Regions from separate parts of the Paenibacillus sp. genome, predicted to be linked through region 2. Evidence: riboswitches for the same ligand, from Rfam matches in the RefSeq annotation. Region 2 holds a riboswitch; each other region holds the start of a gene.
The links. A riboswitch is a leader RNA that binds a small molecule or an ion and turns the genes downstream of it on or off. The one in region 2 is predicted to bind cyclic di-GMP.

Region 1 (6,958 bases), on a different contig from region 2:
GGATACCCGTTCTACAACGATTTCTTCCTGTTCACGCCGGAAGATTTGGACACGGTGCTGTCGCGAGATCCGAACTTCCAGCTGCTGTATAAGCACCCCGGGTTTTACTTCGTCATCGATACGTAAGAGGGCAGGCGTTCACCTATTTTGCCGTGCGTTGGGCGTTTCACTATGCCGCATCTGTCCCCCCTTCATAGAATGGGATTGTGCTAACGCACGAGACCACAAACGAATGAAGGAGTGTTGAACATGACAGGATTGGGCAACTTCGGCGCGAACATGGGTGTCAACGCAGGCGTAAACGCGAACGCGCATTTGAACGCGCACGCGGGCGTAGGCTTCGGCGCAGGTTACGGCATGGGTTACGGCTACTCGAGCACGGGCGCGATTTTGGTGCTTTTCATTCTGCTCGTGATCATCTCCCGCACGATCTACGCGTAATTCGCGAGATCGGGACGGCGCGGCGCCGTCCCCGGACGGCAACCTTCGAACGGTCGAGCGGCTCGACCGATGACCGTCCAGGGTTGCATTGCCCCTAGAAGCGCTGGCTTCCAGGGGCAATGGCCCCACCCGCCGGGGCAGGAAGCTTACATATAGGGCCTTATCTTTTTTAGGCTTGTCTGCACAGGAACGATCCGTACGCCGGGCACACATTGCGCATACGATGGAGGGAAGGAAGATTCGCAACGGGGAAGGAGGAAGGCTGTGTGGCACCGATTTTGATCATCGACCCGGGACATGGCGGAGCGGACCCCGGAGGCGGCTCGAACGCGTTTTGGAAGGAGAAAGATCTCGTTCTGCAAATTTCCCTGTACCAAGCCGAACGGTTCGAGAAGCTAGGAGTGGACGTCGCGATGACCCGGAGGACGGACGTCACGATCAGCGCCCCCGCTCGGACGAAGATCGTGCGCGAGAGCGGCGCCCGCTATTGCATTTCGAATCATATCAATGCAGGCGGCGGCGACGGGGTCGAGACGATTCATTCCATCCATTCGGACGGAAAACTGGCTCGCGCCATCGCGGAGGCGATTCGCGAGAGCGGGCAAAATTTGCGCCGCGTCTTTACCCGTACGCTGCCGGGCAATCCGAACCGCGACTATTATTTTATGCACCGGGAGACGGGCGGCGTCGAGACGGTAATTATCGAGTACGGTTTCGCGGATTCGAAGCGGGACGACGTCGAACAGCTGCGGACGCATTGGAAAGAATACGCGGAAGCGGTCGTGCGCGCGTTCTGCAGCCACATCGGGCACCCGTACGCGCCGCCTAGAGCGGTGTCGGCCGCGGAAGTGGAGGCCGCCGGCGATTTGCCCGCCGTGCAAGCGAGAATCGGCGTCGTCGTCGACGGCGTCCGGATCGGAGAAGGGCTGCTCATTGACAATACGTCGTACGTGCCCGCCCGGTTGATCGGCGAGCTGCTCGGCGCGGTCATCGAGTGGGACGGCGCCAACGTCGTCGTCCGGAGGAAGGAAACGACATAGCCGGCGAAGGGCCGGTAACGGCTCGTCCAAGCGGGGAAACCCGCTTTTTTTATTTTCCGCTGGACACAATTGGAAGCCGTTCGCTAGGAATAGAAAAGCGGCATCCGTAAGAAAATAGAGTTACCAACAGCAAGGGAGGTGACACCATGGGTACAGGTTCTAACAACTCGAACGACTTGGTAGTGCCGCAAGCATCGCAGGCACTCGAGCAACTGAAGTTCGAAGTAGCGCAAGAACTCGGCATTCAAATTCCGCAAGATGGGTACTATGGGTATATGGCGACTCGCGACACCGGAGCGATCGGTGGTCACATTACTCGCCGCCTCGTACAAATCGCGGAGCAAACGTTGGCCCGCCGATAAGCTAGACCTGAACCCTTGCTTCCCGCAAGGGTTTTTTCTTGTTTCCGGGACGGTGCCTATCCTCCTTGCCATTTGAAATGGCGTAAATTGCCAGCTTTTTCGCGCATACATCCCCCGTTTTCGAAGAAAAATAGGTTTACTACAGCAAGGGGAGGTGACACCATGGGTACAGGTTCTAACAACTCGAACGACTTGGTAGTGCCGCAAGCATCGCAGGCACTCGAGCAACTGAAGTTCGAAGTAGCGCAAGAACTCGGCATTCAGATTCCGCAAGACGGGTACTACGGCTATATGGCAACTCGCGACACCGGAGCGATCGGTGGTCACATTACGCGCCGTCTCGTTCAAATCGCGGAACAAACCTTGGCTGGTCGATAATTCGAATGAATTTCCTCCTAGACGAAAAAGCTCGGGCCTTACGGCTCGGGCTTTTTTGTATTCTTCGAAAAAAGGGGGTTGTTTGTTGGCGTAACCGGAGTACAATGGAAACAGTTGCTTATACCTTTGGACGAGGAGAGAGCAGGCTGTTGAACGCAATCGACAAACGAATCGAAGAGCTGCACCGGTTACGCCCTTCGAGCGAGCCGCCCCCGGATTTGGACGCGTTCTGGGAACGGACCGAACGGGAGGCGCTGGAGGCTCCGTTCCGCTCGACCCGCGCGCCGCTGGCAACGCCGCTCGCCGGAATGAAAGCGTACGCAGTGTCGTACGAAAGCTTCGCGGACACGACGATTCGCGGCATGCTGCTGCTGCCGGCGTTCGCGGAGGGCCCGTTCCCGTGCGTGCTGACGTTCCCGGGTTATACAGGGGGCAAGGGAGAGCCGGAGGCGTATGCGCATTGGGTGCTGATGGGCGTCGCCGTGTTCGCCGTCGACGTGCGCGGACAAGGCGGGGAGACGGGCAACCGGCTCGGCACCGATTTCGGGATGGCCCGCGGTTGGATTACGCAGGGACTGCTCGATCCGGATCGCTGCTATTACAAAGCGCTCGCGATCGACGCGCTGCGCGCGGCGCAGTGGATGGCGGAGCAGCCCGAACTGGACGCGAGCCGGCTCGGCGCCGTGGGCGGCAGTCAAGGCGGCGGATTGGCGCTGCTCGTCTCGGCGCTGCACCGCTCCATCGGCCTCACGGTCGCGGACATTCCGAACATGTGCCACATGGATCACGGCGTGCTCCACTCGACCGGTTCCTTGACGGAGGTGGCCGATTTCTTGCGGAGGTTTCCCGAGAAGCTGCCGGCGGCGCTGCGCACGTTAAGCTATTTCGATATGCTTCATTTGGTGAAGCGCATTCGCCATCCGCTGCTCATGTCCGTCGGGCTTAAGGATACCGTCTGCATGCCGGAGCAAATTTTCCCGGCGTACCACGCGGCGGCATCGGAGGATAAGCGGCTCGAGATTTATCCGTTTACCGGCCACGCGGTCGAATCGGCGCAACGGCGCATCGGGTTGGAGTTTGTAAGAGAACGTTGGTTCCCGGCGTGATTCCCGCCTTGATTCCGGCACATTCATTCACAGTACATAGGAGGTAACATTTATGGCGGCAAACGGTTACAAAGTATGGTACATTCCGGACGGGTACATCCCGCCGATCAGCACGGGCTCGCTGACGAGCCATGAGTCGATTTGCGTGCTTAATACGAACGAAGCGGACGCGAATTTGCTGGTTACCGTCTATTTCGAGGACCGCGACCCGATCGAGAACGTCGAAGTGCGCGTCGGCGGGCGCCGGACGGCGCATGTGCGCACGAGCTCGCTCGAAAAGAACGGAGAGTCGATTCCGGTCGGCGTGCCGTACGCGATGGAGGTGCGCAGCGACGTGCCGATCATCGTGCAGTACAGCCGGATGGACGCGACGCAGCCGGCGAACACGCTCGCGACGACGATGGGCTTCCCGGTCGCGGCGGAATAACGGCAAAGCGATTTTTGCGCAAGGGCTGCCGCAGCCGACGGGCTGACGGCGGCCCTTTTTCGCGCGCGCGGCGGACCGGCGGACCCGGACGGTTGAAATGCGCGGCCGGATAAGAAACAATAGAAGACATACGAGAAAGGGGGACGAAGCGTTTGAAACGGTTCAGCGAAATGACGGAGGACGAGCTGCGCTCGGAAATCGACCGGCTGGCGAAGGAACTCGAAGCGAGCCGGCTCGAGGGCGAGAGGGACGTGCTGCGGCAAAAGTGGCTGATGGCCCGGTCGTATGCCGCGAGAAGCCGATCGTTCCCGCCCGGACGGTATCGCGTCGAAGATGCCGACGACATCTTTACGCTCCGGTACGTGAACGGCGTGATGGGGTGGGGCGTTTGGGGCCGCGGCGGCGAAGAAACGGCGCTGCCGCTCGCGGTGCTGACGCCGGAGGATGATGCGGCGAAGGAACGGCGCTAAGCGAGCGGACCGCCCGGCGGCGTCACATCGCGGTCAGCTCGTCGAGGCGGCGTTTCGCTCGCTGCTTGATTTGCGTGCGCAGGATGTATCCGCGCAGCGCTTGCAAATGCTCTGCGCCGATATCCAAGAAGCGGGCCCCGACGTACAGGCCGTCTTCGACCGGCTGTCTCCGGGAGACCTCGATCGTGCAGAAGACGCCGCCGTTCCAATCAAGCAGCGCCTCGGCCTGCATAAGCGGCTGAATGCCCGGGTCCCGCGCAGCGACGAAGCCGATGCCGCCTAAGCTGAAATTGCGGATGGAGATGAGGAGCGGCTCTTCGAGCTTATTGTCGCCGCCTTTCGACCAGCGGACCGCGGTCAGCTTGCCGGACTCGTTCACGTCGATGCGCGGATGCTGGCGGCGCTGCGCAAGGCGCTGATTTTCCGGGGGATTGAGCACCATCACCATGCCGATGTCTTTCGCCACGACGGACGACTGAAGCGTCTGGAAGCCGTTCGTGGAGTAGGCGGTCAACTTGACGGGATCCCCGGGCTTATATTGTTTCGACTGCGGGAGCTCGATTTCGATAATGTCGCCTTCGACGTAACTGACGACTCCGGTCGCGATGAAGCCGTCTTTCTCGATCGAAATTTTACAGCCGACGGCGACGGCGTTCTTCTGATGATGATGGACGTTGTCGGACATTTGCAGCCATGACATGAGCTCCAGCCCCCTGGGAATCTTCGTTCGAAAAAAACAAAACGTCCGCCGAAGGCGGACGAAGGACATGCATCGTCGGCTCTGCTTCGGCAACCCGGCTGCCGTGACGACGAGACAGTCGTTGTAGGCCCGTGGCTTTGCGTCTCCGGCTTTCGTCGGATTTGCCCTGTTCGGTGAGTCTCAAGTATACTTTTGCCTATTATTATAGGTCTTCTTTACCAATATGTGCAAGTGGAATGCAGGATGACTTTTACAATTCGCACCCGGGAGGTCCGCATCATGAAAGTCATAAAAATCGATACGGAAGAAGCGCTCCGGAAAGCGCTGGACATTCGATTCGAGGTGTTCGTCGACGAGCAGGGCGTGCCTCGGGAGGAAGAGATGGATCAGTACGACGCGTCGCCGGCTTCGGCGCGCCATCTGCTGCTCGAGATCGACGGAGAGCCGGCGGCGGCGGGCCGGTTTATCGCCTATAAGCCGGATACGGCCAAAATGCAGCGCATCGCCGTTCGGCGGACGTACCGCGGCCGCGGCGTCGGACGCGAGCTGATGCTCGCCTTGGAGTCGTGGGCGAAAGAAGAAGGATTTACGAACAGCCTGCTCGACGCGCAGTGCCAAGCCGAGCCGTTCTATCGTTCGCTCGGGTACGCCGCGGTGTCGCCCGAGACGTTCCTCGACGCGGGCATTCCGCATGTGCGGATGACGAAGCCGCTCATATAAGGGATCGTATACGCTCGTGCGCCGCGGGCATCCTAACCGCCTAAGGAGGGATGTGCATGGCGCGATCGAACGAGCGGGAAACGTTCGTCGCCGTCCGCAAAAACGGCGACGGCGACATTACCGCGTTTCGGACGTCCTCGGGCAGGGATCTGGACTACGAGCAAGCGCTTCAAGAGGTGCAGGCGGGGGCGATCGCCGGGGCGAACGCCTTCAAGGGGCGCGACGGGGAGACGTACATTCGCGGCGACGCGGACGGCGACCCGACGAACAATTTGGACGCCCTGCCGCCGTTCTAACAACGACAAAGAGCCGCTCCGCTTTTGCAAGCGGGGCGGCTCTTTTCGCATGCGCGCATCGGCTATTCGAATTCGTAGGGAACCTGCTGCTCGATAAAGCGCATTTTGCCGGTTTTCCCGAGGAAATCGTCGCGGTTGTCGTTGTAATGCATCAGCCAAACGCGCTCCTGAAGCGATTCGGGAAGCGTAAGCAGCTCGTCGAGCGTCGCATGCACCGTTCCCGGACCGACGAGCTGGCAATCATGCAAAATATGCTTGCATCGGCCGGTCTCGACCAGCCGGGAGAGAAGATGCGGATCGAACGTCATATCGGACGTGTAGAACACGCTGTCGTTCAGGAGCACCGAGAAGCTCGGCTTGTTCGGAATATGCTTCGTCGGCATAAGCTCCACGGTCAGCCCTTCATGAAGCGGGACCGGAACGCCGGGATCGAGCGGGCGGACGTCGAAATAGCAATCCAAGGAATCGCAATTGGAGCTCCGGTCTTCGAGCGCGCCTTTCAGCGCGTTCTCCCATAACGGCCGGACGATCGCCGAAGGCACATACAGCGTTAGCTTGCGGCGATGGACGTACATCATGCGGAACGCGATCTCTTCCAAGCCGCCGACATGATCGCCGTGAACGTGAGTGATCAAAATGGCGTTCAAGTCCGTAAGCGGGACGCCGAGCCGGTGAAGCGCGTACGGCGCCGTAATGCCGCAATCGATCAGCAGGCGGTATCCGTTCGCGGAAACGATCGCATTGTTGTTGAAATATTTTTTGGCGAAGGCGTTGCCCGTACCGATCATTTGGATATGTAGACTCACTTGCCGACCTCCCTGCAGGACCAACGTAGCACTTCCACCTTACCATATTAAGTTAAAAAACGAAAGGTATTGCGATCCGATTCTCGGGCTGCGGGCAGGTTTCCCCGCATGCTATAACGATAAAAAAACCGCGCCTTTCGGCCCGGTTTGAATAATTGATTATGACATTACTTATTGGCCATCATGCGAACGATGACTTTGTCCAAACGTTT
Region 2 (6,958 bases):
CCCGTCAGCAGCATCGCCAGCGCCAACAGCGCGATCGTTCCTTTGCTCATGCGGCGGACCGTCCTTTCCCGCGCCATGCCGACAGGAGCGCGAGCAAGATCGGAAAGCCGACGGTCAACCCCAGCCCCCCGACGCCGACGAGCTGGATTAGGGAGTAGGTGTGCAGCGTATTGCGCGGCGCGAGGGCGAGAGCGAACAACACCGGGATCAGCGGCATGGCCGCCGTGCGGTGGCTGCGCAGGCCGAACAAGCGCGAAGCGAGGCAGCAGATCAAATAATATCCGGACAAGAACGTGGTCAACGCCGTGCCGACCCAAACCATTAAGTACAGGAGATCGATTCGCTCCAAAATTTGCGCAGGCAGCTGCATCATCCGGGTCAGCGCCATCGCCGGCCAAACGTCGTTCGCGGCCTCCTCCGCGCTCATGACGGCCATCGTCGCCGCGACGGTAAGCACGACAAGCAACGAGGAGACGATCAACCCCGCCGTCATTCCCTTGAACGCCTGCCGGGGATCGGCCATCGAAGGAATGACGACCGTTAAGATACACATGCCGATTTGCGCGAACGGCATGCTCGCCACGAGGACGCCCGCCGACCAAAAATCGCCGATATGTGTGCCGTTGCCCCACACGGGCAGCAAGTTGACGAGCTTCATTTCCGTCGCGCTTAAGGCGATCAGCAGCAGCATCGCCGCAGCCGTCAGCGGGGCGTAATAAAATTGAATATACGCGAACGTCGTCACGTCGCTGCGGCTGGTCAGCCCGACGGCGATCAAGACGGCCGCAATGATCGCGGCAAAGGGCGTTGTCGACAGCACGATCGTGTTCATCATATCAGCAAACTCCCGTACGGCTAAACTTAACAGAACCGCAATGAACGAAACGTAAAGAAATCCTAACGTATCACCCAAAGGACGTCCGATCAGCTTCCTGGCGTATTCTATGATCGAATCCCTAGGAAACCGGGTGCCAAGGAACGTTATCGCAACGAGGCCTGCGGCCGTAATGGCGAGACCGACGAGCGTCGCCAGCGGCGCCCCGTAATTCACGCGTTCGGCCGTTATGCGCGGCAGCGCGAGGACGCTGATGCCGATTAAGCTGGATACGAGCACGGCCGCAGCCTGCACCGCCGTAATTTGACGTTCGCGCATGCTACGATGTCCCCCTTCCGTTCGAGCCGCTCCGCGGGTTTGGATACGGCGCGGCGCGAAGCCGCTCGCGCGGTCGCAGCTCCGCCGGCCGGTCCAGCAGAAACCGGATCGGCGCTCGTATGATCGCGTCCTTGAGGCCCGCGGCATTCAGCGGCGCGACCGGGGCGAGGAACGGCACGCCGAACGAGCGCAGCGAAATCAGATGGTTGTTCACGAGAAACAACGCCAAGATCAAGCCGAAGAAACCGAATAGACCGGTGGCAGCGATAATCGGAAACCGGAGCATACGGAACGCCATCGCGGCGTTGTACGCCGGCGTCGCGAACGAGCTGATCGTCGTCAGCGCGATCACCACGACGGTGATCGGACTGACGAAGCCGGCCATGACCGCCGCCTGCCCGATGACCAGCACGCCGACGATCGACAGCGCGCCGCCGATTTGCTGCGGCATGCGAACGGTCGCTTCCCGCAAAATCTCCACCGCCACTTCCATGACGAACACCTCGAGAAACGTCGGGAACGGCACCCCGGCTCGGCCGCTGGCGACGGCGACGGCGAACTTCGTCGGGATGAGCTCCGGATGGAACGACAAAATGGCGATGTACAACGAAGGCGTAATAAGCGAAAACAGCAGCGCCATCAAGCGGACGAGCCGAAGCATGCTCATGATGCCCGCCCGTTCGTTGTAATCCTCCGACGTTTGGTAGAACATCGCGAAGGACGTCGGACACAGCAACGCGTACGGTGAACCGTCCGTCAAAATAGCGACGCGGCCTTCAAGCAAATTGCCGACCGTTACATCCGGCCGTTCCGTGTTCCGAATTTGCGGAAACGGCGACCATGGGTTGTCTTGAACGTATTGCTCGATGTAACCTGCATCGAGAATGCGGTCGATGTCGATCGCATTCAGCCGCCGCTCCACGTCTTCGACGAGCTTCGGGTTCGCGATGCCGTCCAAATACAACAATATGACGCTCGTTTTCGTAAGCCGCCCCAGCTGCAGCGTCTTCATTTTCAGCTGTTCCGTGGGGAGCCGTGTACGAATCAGCGCAATGTTCGTCTGCAAATTTTCGATGAAGCCGTCCCTCGGCCCCCGAATGACCTGCTCGCTCTTCGGCTGCTCCACGGCGCGCTGCTCGACCTTCTGCACGTTCACGACGATCGCTTCGTCGAAGCCTTCGATCAGCACGACGGCGCTCCCCGCCAGCAAGTCGCTCACGGCTAGCCGACAATCCGGCGCGGTTTTCCCGTCCGCATGAAACATCGTTTGCTTGAGAACGAGTTCCGCGGCCCGCGACGAATCCGCCGGCTCAGGCTTCGCCGAAAGCTGCATCAATGGCTTGATGACGGTTTCCGAGATCATGTCCTTATCGACCAAGCTCGTGAAAAACAGCGCGGCCGCCGACGTACCGCCGAACGCGTCGAAATCCCGAATAACGAAATCCTGCGTATGATGGAAGACGGACTTGAAATATTCGAGTTTCTCCTGAAACGACGATCCGGCAGTCGAGCTTTGGCCGAAAGGCGCCTTGCCCTTCGACCGAACCGTTCCGGCTGCATTGGACTTGCGGTACATCGCTACACCCCTCGGAGGTACGCTCTTCGCGTACGATTGCGTAGCAATTATTGTACGCAAAACGCGTACTTCGCATGCAGCTCGTCCCAGAACCGGAAACCGAGACTTCTTCGTATTGGAAACGATTCATCGAATCTATCATGTTGTCTATACTTGGAGTATTGCTTTTGATGCAAATTCGAATATACTCAGTAAGGTAAGACGTGATCGCGATCCGCTTTCCGACGAAAACTGAATCCTGTAACAAAGGCAAACCCGCGGAAACGCGGGGACGCAAAGCCGTGGGTCTAACGCAGCCATGCTGCCACGATCGCCAGGCCGCTGGAAGGATGGACATACAAGCACGACTTCCATCCCCCTCGGCAGATGGATTTTTTTATGCCAAAATGGAGGGTCATATGATGAAGAAGCAATTTCGTACTATCGCGGCGATCGCCGCGATCGCGGCATCCGTCGCAAGCATTGGAACACCGACCGCTGCGGCATCGGGCACCGCCGTTAACGGGGCGGACAACGTATACGTGTCCTCGGACCCGAACCAAGCGCCGGCAACAACCCCTACGACGATACAATCGACTTCGCAAATGTCGCTCGGTTCGTACTTGATCGACATGGGGTCGGCCGTGCCGGCCATTACGGCCAACGATTATGTGCGGGTCGACGACAACACGGGGCAAGGCGCCGGTTGGAAAGTCACGGTCTCGGCATCCGACTTGCGCGCTACCGTGAACGATCCTTCCTTGAACGGGGCTACCTTCAAGGTAAATCTTCCGGTGGACAGCACAAATCCGGACCCTATTCATAATACGAATACGCCGATTCTTCAGGTCGTACAGGACGGCACGCTGACAGGCGTGAACTCGTCGGACACGACGAACGTCTCCGCTTACAGCGGTCAAGTCACGACTTCCGGCGTGCGCATCATGGACGCGGACGTCATGTTCGGTCAAGGCGCCTATACGCAACGTTTTCGTTACACTTTGAAGCTTCCACAATATATTTCGATTGCTCAACTCTCCGATATCGCTGCGGGCTCTCAATATGAGGCAACCAATTCGAACCGTCCTGCTCAAGTCGGTTTGTTCGAAGGTTCGTACAGCACAACGGTAACCTACACCGTTGCAACGGGGCCGTAAGCATGAATCACAGGCGACCACTCTGCTCGAGCTGGTTGCCTTTTTTATGGAAGGGGGATATGAATGATCGCAAAATGCTTTGGGATCATTATGGCCGCTATGCTGTTGACGATATACGGAATGGAACCGCGGGTTTCGGCGGCTGATGCCGAAGAAGGGATCGTCGCCATTCAAGCCAAAGGGGATCAAGTCGTTGCCGGTTATTACTCCTTCATCGGGAAGCCCGGCGAAATCATTACCTTCGAGTTGGGAACGCGGAATACGTCTGGCGCCCACATCGCCAACGGTTTCTTGTATGTCTCCGATGCGCCGGTCGCCATCGGCGGCGGCATGGGCGCGGTCGATCCGGAACATATCCAGCGCGGCGGAATCGGGTCCTGGTTCCTTGTTCCGGAACAAGAAATCCATCTGCGTGCCGGCGAGAAAAAAGACGTTACGCTTCAACTTACCATCCCGAAAGATGCCGCTCCGGGCGACCACGTCGCGGTTCTCACCCTTCGTCACCTGTTGAAGGAACAAGAACGGCAAGAGATCGAAGACGGCACATCGGTAACGATCAATAAAGCTTATGCGCAGGCGATCGGCGTGCTGGTCACGGTGCCGGGCGCGGAGACGCACAAGCTGACGCTCGCTTCTATGGAAACGCAATGGGACGGCGCAAACTTGGGATTGGCGCTTTCCATTCGCAATGACGGAAATAAAGTGGAACGATTGAAGGGCGAAATTCGGATTTATCGAGACGGAACGTTGCTGCATACAGAAAAAGCCGAAATGGGCTCGATTTACCCGGGGAAGGTTGGCATCTACAACCTCCAACAGCTGCCGAACGCGCTGAAGAAAGCGGGAGAATACACGGCGGAAGTGACATGGGAGTACGCCGGGGTGACGGAAAGCACAACGTTCGCCTACAACCTTACGGGTGTGAGCGTGTCTCGCGCAGAAGCGACCCATTACCAACAAACCGGCGAGACGTTCTCGGAAGAGGCCATCATTATTACGAAGTCCGATGCCTTGAAGATTGCCGGCGTCGTCGCCGCTTCGATCGTTCTCATTATCGCGCTAGTCTTCATCATCCGCCGAAGAAAGAACGGTTCGAACCGACAAGCCCCCGGGAGGTAACGCCGCCCGCGGGCTTCTTCTTTATTATAAGCAAAACAACACACCCCTATCGATTGGTTTACTGTCAAACCAATCCATAGGGGTGTTCATTCGTTTTTCATTTTTTGTAAATTACATACGAGACCCTTTAATTGGACGCAATTTACCCCACCTTATGCTCGATGCGCAATTTGTCCGCGACCATCGCGATGAATTCGCTGTTCGTCGGCTTCGCCTTCGAAATGTTGATCGTATAGCCGAACAGGTGCGAAATGCTGTCGATGTTGCCGCGCGTCCAAGCGACCTCAATGGCATGGCGAATCGCGCGCTCCACGCGGGACGGAGTAGTCCGGTATTTCTCGGCAATCGCCGGATACAGCGTCTTCGTAACAGCGCTTAACAGTTCAATATTGTTGTAAACCATGGTGATGGCATCGCGCAAATATTGGTACCCTTTGATATGCGCAGGAACGCCGACTTCGTGAATGATGTTCGTGATGCTCGCGTCCAAATTCGGCTTGCCTTGAGGCTTCGTCTGCACGAGAGACGTCTGTCGCTTGCGCATCTGCGATCCGAGCCCGTTCATCGAGCCGGCGCCGTTCATGCTGCCGCCGGCCGGAACCGGACCGGACGCGAGCTGGCGAATGCGATTGACCAGCACGTCCATGTCGAACGGCTTTAGAATATAGTATGACGCGCCGAGCTGTACAGCTTTCTGCGTAATGTTTTCCTGGCCGAACGCGGTCAGCATGACGATTTTCGGGGCCGGCTCCAAATTCAGTTCCCGGAGACGCTCGAGCACGCCCAGCCCGTCGAGATGCGGCATGATAATATCCAAAATGAGAACGTCGGGCACGATGCCCTTGTCCTCGATGATTTCCATCACTTCTTCCCCGTTATATGCTACCCCGACTACCTCTAGATCGTCTTGCTCGCCGATGTACTCCGACAATAAATTCGCAAACTCCCGATTATCGTCTGCCAACAACACTTCAATCTTGTGCAAAGCGAATCCTCCTTAGACGTCATGAAAGCAGTTGTGTCATCCAAAACTTGGTCTTTTATGAATTCGACATGAGGAGGAAAATTCCTTCTGTCGAAAATTATTTAATTTCCGACAAAATGGCATAAAAAAAACCCCAAGGCCGGTTAACTCGCCTTAGGATTCGCCCGGCTGTCCACCAAGATGTCCGCATCGCGGAGCATCCATTCGATGAAGCAGCCGTATCCGCTCGTCGGGTCGTTGACGAATACGTGCGTCACCGCGCCGATCAGCTTTCCGTTTTGTATAATCGGGCTCCCGCTCATGCCTTGCACGATGCCGCCCGTTTTCTCGACGAGCCGGGGATCGGTGATTTTGATGATCATCCCTTTCGTCGCGGGGAACGTCTGCTTCGCGACATGCACGATTTCGACGTCGAATTTCTCAACCTTCTGGCCGTTGACAACAGTGTAAATATGCGCGGGACCTTCCTTCACTTCGTCCGCGAACGCGACCGGAATCGGTTCTTTCATGCTCGCGTACTCGGGGGCTTCGTACATTTTGCCGAAGATGCCGAAGTCGGTGTTTTTGCGGATGTCGCCGAGCACTTTATCTTCGTCGATCAACACCGCCCGCTTCTCGCCGGGCTCGCCGTTCTCGCTTTTGTCGATCGATGTGACGTTCGAGTGGACGATTTGACCGCCTCCGACGACGATCGGCGTCTGCGTATCCATATCGGTGATGACGTGGCCGAGCGCGCCGTACGCCTTCTGATCGGGCGCATAGAACGTTAAGGTGCCTACGCCCGCCGCCGAATCGCGAATGTAGATGCCGAGCCGATACGCCTTATCCGACGGGTCGTACGTCGGCGTGATCGTCGTGTTGAACTTTTGGCCGGCTCGCAGCACGACCAACTCGATCGGCCGGTTCGCGCGGCCCGCTTTTTGCACGATATCCGCCACTTTATTGACGTCGTTCAGCTTTTGGCCGTCCATCTCGAGGATGACGTCGCC
Region 3 (6,958 bases), on a different contig from region 2:
CGGGAGGTCGTTCGCAAGGAGGAGAAGCGGCGCATCGCGGAGGAAGCGGTCAAGCTGATCCGCCCGAAGGACCGCATTCTGCTCGACGCGAGCTCCACCGCTTGGTACATGGCGAAACTCATTCCCGACATACCGCTCACGGTGCTGACGAATTCGATCAAAGTAGCGATCGAGCTGGCCGGCAAGGAGAAGGTCGAGGTCATCTCGACCGGCGGCATCGTGTCGCCGGGGTCGCTCTCCTACGTCGGTCCGCTCGCGGAGCGCTCGCTGGAGTCGTACCACGTCGACCGGCTGTTCCTCTCCTGCAAGGGAGCGCGTCTCGACCGCGGACTGAGCGAGTCGAACGAACTGCAGGCGCTTGTCAAGCGGCGTATGATCGAGGCGGCCGACGAAGTCGTGCTGCTCGCCGACTACTCCAAGTTCGGCGTGCAGGCGTTCACGCATGTCGCCGGCTGGGACCGCGTCGCGCGCGTCGTGACGGACGAGAAAACCGGCCAAGGCGACGTGGCGCGGCTGCGGGAGATGGGCATCGACGTCGTGCAGTTAAAGGGTTAGAGGGTTAATGTTTCGCCTTCGTAACGATATATGAGCTTACCTATTTAGGACCCTAACGTTCTTCCTGCGTTGGGGTCTTCTTGCTGCATAGCCGCAGCGGGACGTACGGGTATTTCGGGCCGAAGGACGGATCGACAATGCGTTCGGGTACGGAGACAATAGAGGAAAGGAGGCGGACGGGTGGTGCTGCAATTGGGGGAGGCTGTTCATCTGCGTTATGCTTCGGTGCGAACCGTCGCGGCCGCGCGGATCATCATCATCTTGATCGCGCTTGCGGCTGTGGCGGTCGGGTGCGAGGAAGCGCCGTCGAATGTCGAGGACGCGGGATGGACGCTGCCCGCCTTCGAGGGCGTCATCGCCGTCAAAGTGACGGACGAACGAACGGGCACGGTGGTCAGGCGCATCGACGATCCGGCTGCCATCGAGCAGCTGCTGGGCGGGCTTCGCCAAGCGGAGCCGTCGGGGATCGACGACCCGGAGATGTCCGGCAGGTTGCTGCGCGTGACCTTGACCGGGGCGGAAGGGGTGCGTACGTTCACGGTGAACGATTTGCGAGAGACGGACGCAGCGCGATACAGCGGGAAGGTGTATATCGAGGGGGAGGACGGCCGGACTCGGGCGTGGACGGTCAAGAGCGCTTGGATCGCGGAGTTGTGCGGCGAATTTCGACCGAACGATCCTCCGCTGCTGTATCTTTCGATAGCGAACGAAAGCGGCAGCGTCTCCGTCTGGGCCAACCGGCGCATCCGCACGGCGTCGGCGCCCATCGCCGTCGAATCGACGCTGCAGGTCGCCGGGTTGACCAAGGACGCTTCGGCGCCGGCGTACCGGATCGAGTGGAGCGACGCGCAGCGGTTCGTTGTTCGATTCGAGGAGCTGGGCGAAGGCGCAGCGGTCCGATTTCGGTTGGACGGTTTGATGACGGCCGATGGGGAAACGTTCGCGAACGCGGACCAGCCCCGCCGCAACGAGGTATTGTTGATCGGCCGGCCGGCGCATAGCCGTGCGCTGTGGTTCGATGAGGCCGGACGCCTCTTCCGGGCCGTTCGGTCGGAGCCGGCCGCGCTGGTGCAGCCGTTCGAGACGGAGGACGGGCCGGCGCTGCTGGCATACCATCTCGACGGAAGCCAGACGGCGATCGACTTGCGCAGCGGGGAGCGCCGCGCCTTCCAAATTGGAGCGTGGCCGGACGCAGCGGAGCCGTTCGGCAACGATTACGGCTCCGACGTGCTGTTCTCCGACCGCATGCACGGGAGCGCGACCTTCGCGGTGCACGGCAACCGCACGCTGTACCGCGTCGAGCCGTTCGGAGGCGAGACGGTCAAGCTGTACGAATCGCCGGTCCCGATTCGCTCGGTCGCATCATCGCCGGACGGGCGTCGCGTCGCGCTGCTCGTGTCGGCAGACGGTGGTTCCGGCGGCGCTCTGACCGCGGAGGCGGATGCGCTCGTGCTGAGCGCGTCCGGCGAGACGCTGCGTCGCATTCCCCGCGTCACGTTCGGCGGGCATAGCGACGGCTTCCTGTTCGTGCTGCCGATGCGATGGGCAAACGACAACACGATCGCCGTACGCCGCTACGACGGGGAGTCGGACGTCGCTTGGATCGACGCGAACAAGGGAACCGTGCGGCTCGAACGCCGTCCTGCGCTGCCCGAAGCCGCAAGGTCGCTGCTGGAGGAAGCCGTCGGCTGGCCGGCCGAAATTATAAAGACGGCGCCGCTGGACGGCGGACAGGTCGCGGTATGGACGCATGAGGGGAGCTGGCTCGTCGATGCCGGGCGGCGGAGGGCTGTTTGGCTTGGGCCGGGCGAGGCGCTGCCGTGGACCGGCGGGACTGCGTTCGTCGTGTGGGAATCCGTGCCGGACGTTCGGACGTACGACATCGGCATGCCGATGCCTTGATCGATGAGGCGGCGAAGCCGGGAAGGAACGATCGTTCCAGCCGGCAAGGGGAGCTCAAAGCCGTTTCGACCGGCGGCACGGCATCGTGCCGCCGGGCTCGCTTTCCTGCGTCCCCGCTCGCCGATTGCTCCGGCCCTCCGAATGGATTATGATGTTTGGCAAATGTGGTCCAATCGTTGTTTTGCGTGCACAATCAAATTTCTATCCAGATCATGCATGATCCTTGGGTCGATGTTCGAATACACATAGTTTCCGATTTTCTGTACCGTCTCTCTTCCTTCTTGAAGTTCTTCCGCGAGATGAGTCAGCGACTCCAACAGAGCATGCATAACGGACACATCATGCGCCCCATACAGTCTGAGTTGGTAAAAGGTCTTATATAAGAAGTCCTCGAACGTAAAGTAAGGAATTTCGAGAATGTATCCCTTCCCTCTCACAATCCAGCAGCTGCCCTTCCATGACCCAAGCTTGGCAAGCAAAATCCCAAGAGCTCTAATGCAGTAGATCGCCGTATTAGGGTCATTAATCCCGGGAGAAATCGCCCGCAAACCCGTTTCTATTATTTTTTCCATAACGAAGGCGATGTCTTGCTCGTTTGACCTTACTGGAGAAACCTTCACTGCGTTCGCTAATTTTTTTTGAAATTCCTCGGATAAAGTAGAGTGCCCGCGAATTTCCATTAAGGGCGCTCTTTTTCGTATGTATTGGCCAACCTTGGGAATAAGGAGAATCTTTAACTCTTTATAGCCTTTTCTTTTTATTGCTCTCTCCAACGCCAAGAAATCCACAAAGTTCAGATATCCCTCCTTCTCCGAATATATAGTCAAACATTCAGCCGCTGGCGTCGAGGAAGTGAGTTCGGATTCCCCGAGGGTACCGACGGTTTTAAACGCATGAATCAATGTAACGGCTTTTTCCGAAACAATTTGAATCAAAGTATTAACCCTAATGAACTTAGACACCTGGTGAATAAAATAAACGAAAAACAGCAGGCAGATCAATGCGAACAAGACAGCGACCGAAGCATCGACGTCTTTCGGAAGCGGCAGGCCTTTTTGTTTTGCCCGCCTGGTTGGTCCTCCCTCCAGAAGGGGGATCGGCGTCCCGGGGGCGGGTGCGTATGCGCTGGAGGATGATGATGGGAAGGAGGTACGCAAAAGAAGGGAGGGGTGGTGACAAAAGAAAGGTAGGAGGTACACATCATGGCGGGGCACAGGCGGGCGCAGGCACGCTGAAGACGGGTTATGGGAAGGGAGTACGCAAAAGAAGGGAGGGGTGGTGACAAAAGAAAGGTAGGGGGTACACATCATGGCGGGGCACAGGCGGGCGCAGGTGCGTTGGCGGCGCGTTATGGGAAGGAGGTACGCAAAAGAAAGGAGGGGTGGTGACAAAAGAAAGGTAGGAGGTACACATCATGGCGGGGCACAGGCGGGCGAGGCGCGCTGGAGACGGGTTATGGGAAGGGAGTACGCAAAAGAGGAGAGGGGTGGTGACAAAAGAAAGGTAGGAGGTACACATCATGGCGGGGCACAGGCAGGCGCAGGTGCGCTGGCGGCGGGTTATGGGAAGGAGGTACGCAAAAGAAAGAGGGGATGGTTACAAAAGAAGGGTAGGAGGTACACATCATGGCGGGGCACAGGCGGGCGCAGGCGGTTGCAGGCGCGTTGTCGCGGATGATGGGAAGGGAGTACGAGTACGCAAACAATTACAAAAATTGGCGCGTGTCGAATCGTGTTGATATATGTTGAAAATTGGCTGAATCGCATCTATAATGAGGGCACTGCACTATAGACGAAACGGCAAACCTTGCGAAAGCAAGCGGCGCAAAGCTATGGGCCTACGGAAACCGAGTTTCTACGGCCGCCAAGCTCCCGAACGGTAGATGCGAGCGGCACTCCCATCCTCCTTTTTGCGCCTGCGTGTTCACCGACAACGTGCGAAAGAGGAGGTTCTACCATGAACACGCAAAATTCCGGGGACTTTACTTCGTACCTGGCCGGCAAATATAGATCGCTGCGCAATGAGCTCCGCCATTACCCTGGCGCGTTGTTCTCCTACGTGGAAAAAGACGGACGTCACGTGTATACGCGGGCCGACGGCGGCATGATCCACGATGCGAACCTGCGTCCGGAAGATATTATAGGAAAAGACGCCGCATTTTTGGAAGCGTTACCATATAATCGGGAGCGATTCGCTTCGGCCTGGGCGGGGGCGAGGACGGAGTACGAAGCCGAAGTCGAGGGACGCTGGGTCTGGACGTCGCTGCGGCCGATCGAGCGGGGCGGCGCCGTCGTCGAAGTCGTCGGGTACGCGGCCGACGTGACGAAGCGGAAAACGGTGGAGCGGGAGCTCGCCGTCAGCGAAACGAAATACCGTATCATCGCGGAGAACGCGACGGACCTGATTAAAATTTTCGGAGGCGATGGGACGATCGTTTACGCCTCCCCTTCGCATCTGACGGTCTTGGGCTATGCTCCCGAAGAGGTGGAGGGCACGAACGGATTGACATTCGCTCACCCCGACTACGTGGGTGTCATCATCGATACGATCCGCAAGCTGAACGAAGAGCGCCGGTCGATTACCGTGCAGCTTCGTTTCGTGCACAAGAACGGCTCCGCCGTTTGGCTGGAGAGCAAACTGACGCCGGTGATCGAACGGGGAACGGTCGTGTCCATCATCGCCGTTTCGCGGGATATCACCGAACGGGTGCGCTTGGAAGAGCGGATGCGGGCGATGGCGTACGAGGATCCGATTACGGGTCTCGGCAATCGCCGCCGCTTCGAGGAGCGGCTCCCGACGCTGCTGAGCGAACAGATAGGCCGGCGGACGGCGCTGTACTTTTTCGACATGGACCGATTCAAAATCGTGAACGATTCGCTCGGTCACGACGTCGGCGACTTGCTGCTGAAGCAAGTGGCGAATCGAATCAAAGCGATGTTCGACGGGACGGAACATCTCGGGTTCCGCATGGGCGGCGACGAATTCGCCGTCGCCGCGCTCGGCATCGCGGATCGAGATGATGCCGCCGCCCGCGCCGCGGCGATCATGAACGCGTTCCGGGTTCCGTTCACGATCGGCGGCATGGAAATCAACGTCACGACGAGCATCGGGGTAGCGGTATATCCAGACGACGCGCAGGATCTGCAAACGCTCGTAAGAGCGGCCGACCAAGCGATGTACTGCGCGAAGGAGCAGGGGAAGAACACGTACGTCTTCTACAAGAATCGCGTCGCCGAGGACCGGAGGACGGGGCTGCAGGCGGAGAACGAGCTCCGGAAGGCGCTTAGAGCGCGGGAGCTGTATTTGGAATATCAACCGCGCATCGACATGCGCACCGGCCGTCTCGTCGGCGTCGAAGCGCTCCTCCGCTGGCGCCATCCGGAGAAAGGCGTCGTGCCGCCGTCCGATTTCATTCCGCTGGCGGAGGAGAGCGGCCTGATCGTGCCGATCGGGGAATGGGTGCTGAAGGAGGCGTGCGCGCAAAACCGGCGCTGGCAAACGGACGGCTTCCCGCCGATCGTCGTCTCCGTCAACTTGTCTCCGAAGCAATTCGCGTCCGCGGGGCTCGTCGAGACGGTCGAACAGGCGCTGCGCAGCTCCGGGCTGGAAGCGAAGTGGCTGGAGCTGGAAATTACGGAGAGCATGATGATGAAGAACGTCGAGGCGGGCGTCCGGCTGCTCGGCGAGCTGAAAGCGCTCGGGGCGAGCGTGTCGCTCGACGATTTCGGCACGGGGTATTCTTCGCTGAGCCTGCTGAAAAATTTCCCGCTCGATTCGATCAAAATCGATCGCAGCTTTATTCAAGACATTCCGTTCGGCATTCGGGACGCGGCGATTTCTTCGTCGATCATCGCGATGGGGAAGCATCTCGGGCTGAAGGTCGTCGCCGAAGGAGTCGAAACCGGCGAGCAGCTGCGGTTTCTGCTTGGCGCGGGCTGCCACGAATATCAAGGCTTCTTGTACAGCAAACCGGTCCCGGCGGCGCGCATTGACGCGATGCTCGGAGAAGCGCCGGGAAGACAATGGAACTAGCCGCCGGCTGCACCCGCCCGGAACCGTCCAGGTGCCGGGCGCACAGCCGATCGCGCCGTTAAAAAATGCTTTACGCTATTCAACATGTCTGATAAGCTGATAAGCAGAGAGTTTTATTTTCCCCGGAAGGTGGAACGGTCCCATGAAAGTGTCTTTATTCATCACCTGTTTAAGCGATGCGGTATACCCGCGCGTCGGCGAAGCGATGGTCCGGCTGCTCGCGCGGTACGGCGTCGCCGTCGAATTCCCGAAAACGCAAACGTGCTGCGGTCAGCCGGCGTTCAACAGCGGCTACTGGGACGAAGCGCGCGCTTCGGCGAAAACGCTTTTAGAGTCGTTCGACGACAGCGATTTCGTCATTTCGCCGTCGGGCTCGTGCACCGGCATGATTCACCACTACTATCCGAAGTTGTTCGAGAACGATCCGGTCATGCTGGAGAAGGCGAAGGCGCTCGTCGCGAAAACGTAC

Region 1: linked by a shared signal. The riboswitch ahead of VE009_RS11195 (flagellar brake protein) and the one ahead of VE009_RS09545 (WxL domain-containing protein) in region 2 are both predicted to bind cyclic di-GMP.
Region 3: linked by a shared signal. The riboswitch ahead of VE009_RS14490 (putative bifunctional diguanylate cyclase/phosphodiesterase) and the one ahead of VE009_RS09545 (WxL domain-containing protein) in region 2 are both predicted to bind cyclic di-GMP.

What each region holds. Positions count from the first base shown of each region.
Region 1 covers NZ_DASQNA010000021.1:8,595-15,552, reverse strand. Annotated here, with positions in the region: gene VE009_RS11235 (hypothetical protein) at 1-126, shown strand, start outside; gene VE009_RS27250 (hypothetical protein) at 250-441, shown strand; gene VE009_RS11225 (N-acetylmuramoyl-L-alanine amidase) at 708-1,481, shown strand; gene VE009_RS11220 (alpha/beta-type small acid-soluble spore protein) at 1,628-1,843, shown strand; gene VE009_RS11215 (alpha/beta-type small acid-soluble spore protein) at 2,006-2,221, shown strand; gene VE009_RS11210 (acetylxylan esterase) at 2,371-3,327, shown strand; gene VE009_RS11205 (sensory rhodopsin transducer) at 3,380-3,754, shown strand; gene VE009_RS11200 (DUF1811 family protein) at 3,907-4,224, shown strand; gene VE009_RS11195 (flagellar brake protein) at 4,247-4,924, opposite strand; cyclic di-GMP riboswitch class I at 5,010-5,100, opposite strand; gene VE009_RS11190 (GNAT family N-acetyltransferase) at 5,204-5,644, shown strand; gene VE009_RS11185 (DUF3892 domain-containing protein) at 5,701-5,940, shown strand; gene VE009_RS11180 (MBL fold metallo-hydrolase) at 6,003-6,746, opposite strand; gene VE009_RS11175 (Spo0E family sporulation regulatory protein-aspartic acid phosphatase) at 6,914-6,958, opposite strand, start outside.
Region 2 covers NZ_DASQNA010000018.1:101,629-108,586, reverse strand. Annotated here, with positions in the region: gene VE009_RS09560 (Ger(x)C family spore germination protein) at 1-50, opposite strand, end outside; gene VE009_RS09555 (GerAB/ArcD/ProY family transporter) at 47-1,153, opposite strand; gene VE009_RS09550 (spore germination protein) at 1,155-2,729, opposite strand; cyclic di-GMP riboswitch class I at 2,968-3,055, shown strand; gene VE009_RS09545 (WxL domain-containing protein) at 3,131-3,865, shown strand; gene VE009_RS09540 (hypothetical protein) at 3,929-4,984, shown strand; gene spo0A (sporulation transcription factor Spo0A) at 5,127-5,969, opposite strand; gene spoIVB (SpoIVB peptidase) at 6,113-6,958, opposite strand, start outside.
Region 3 covers NZ_DASQNA010000027.1:31,782-38,739, forward strand. Annotated here, with positions in the region: gene VE009_RS14475 (DeoR/GlpR family DNA-binding transcription regulator) at 1-555, shown strand, start outside; gene VE009_RS14480 (hypothetical protein) at 736-2,457, shown strand; gene VE009_RS14485 (DUF2254 family protein) at 2,604-3,767, opposite strand; cyclic di-GMP riboswitch class I at 4,246-4,333, shown strand; gene VE009_RS14490 (putative bifunctional diguanylate cyclase/phosphodiesterase) at 4,414-6,489, shown strand; gene VE009_RS14495 ((Fe-S)-binding protein) at 6,632-6,958, shown strand, end outside.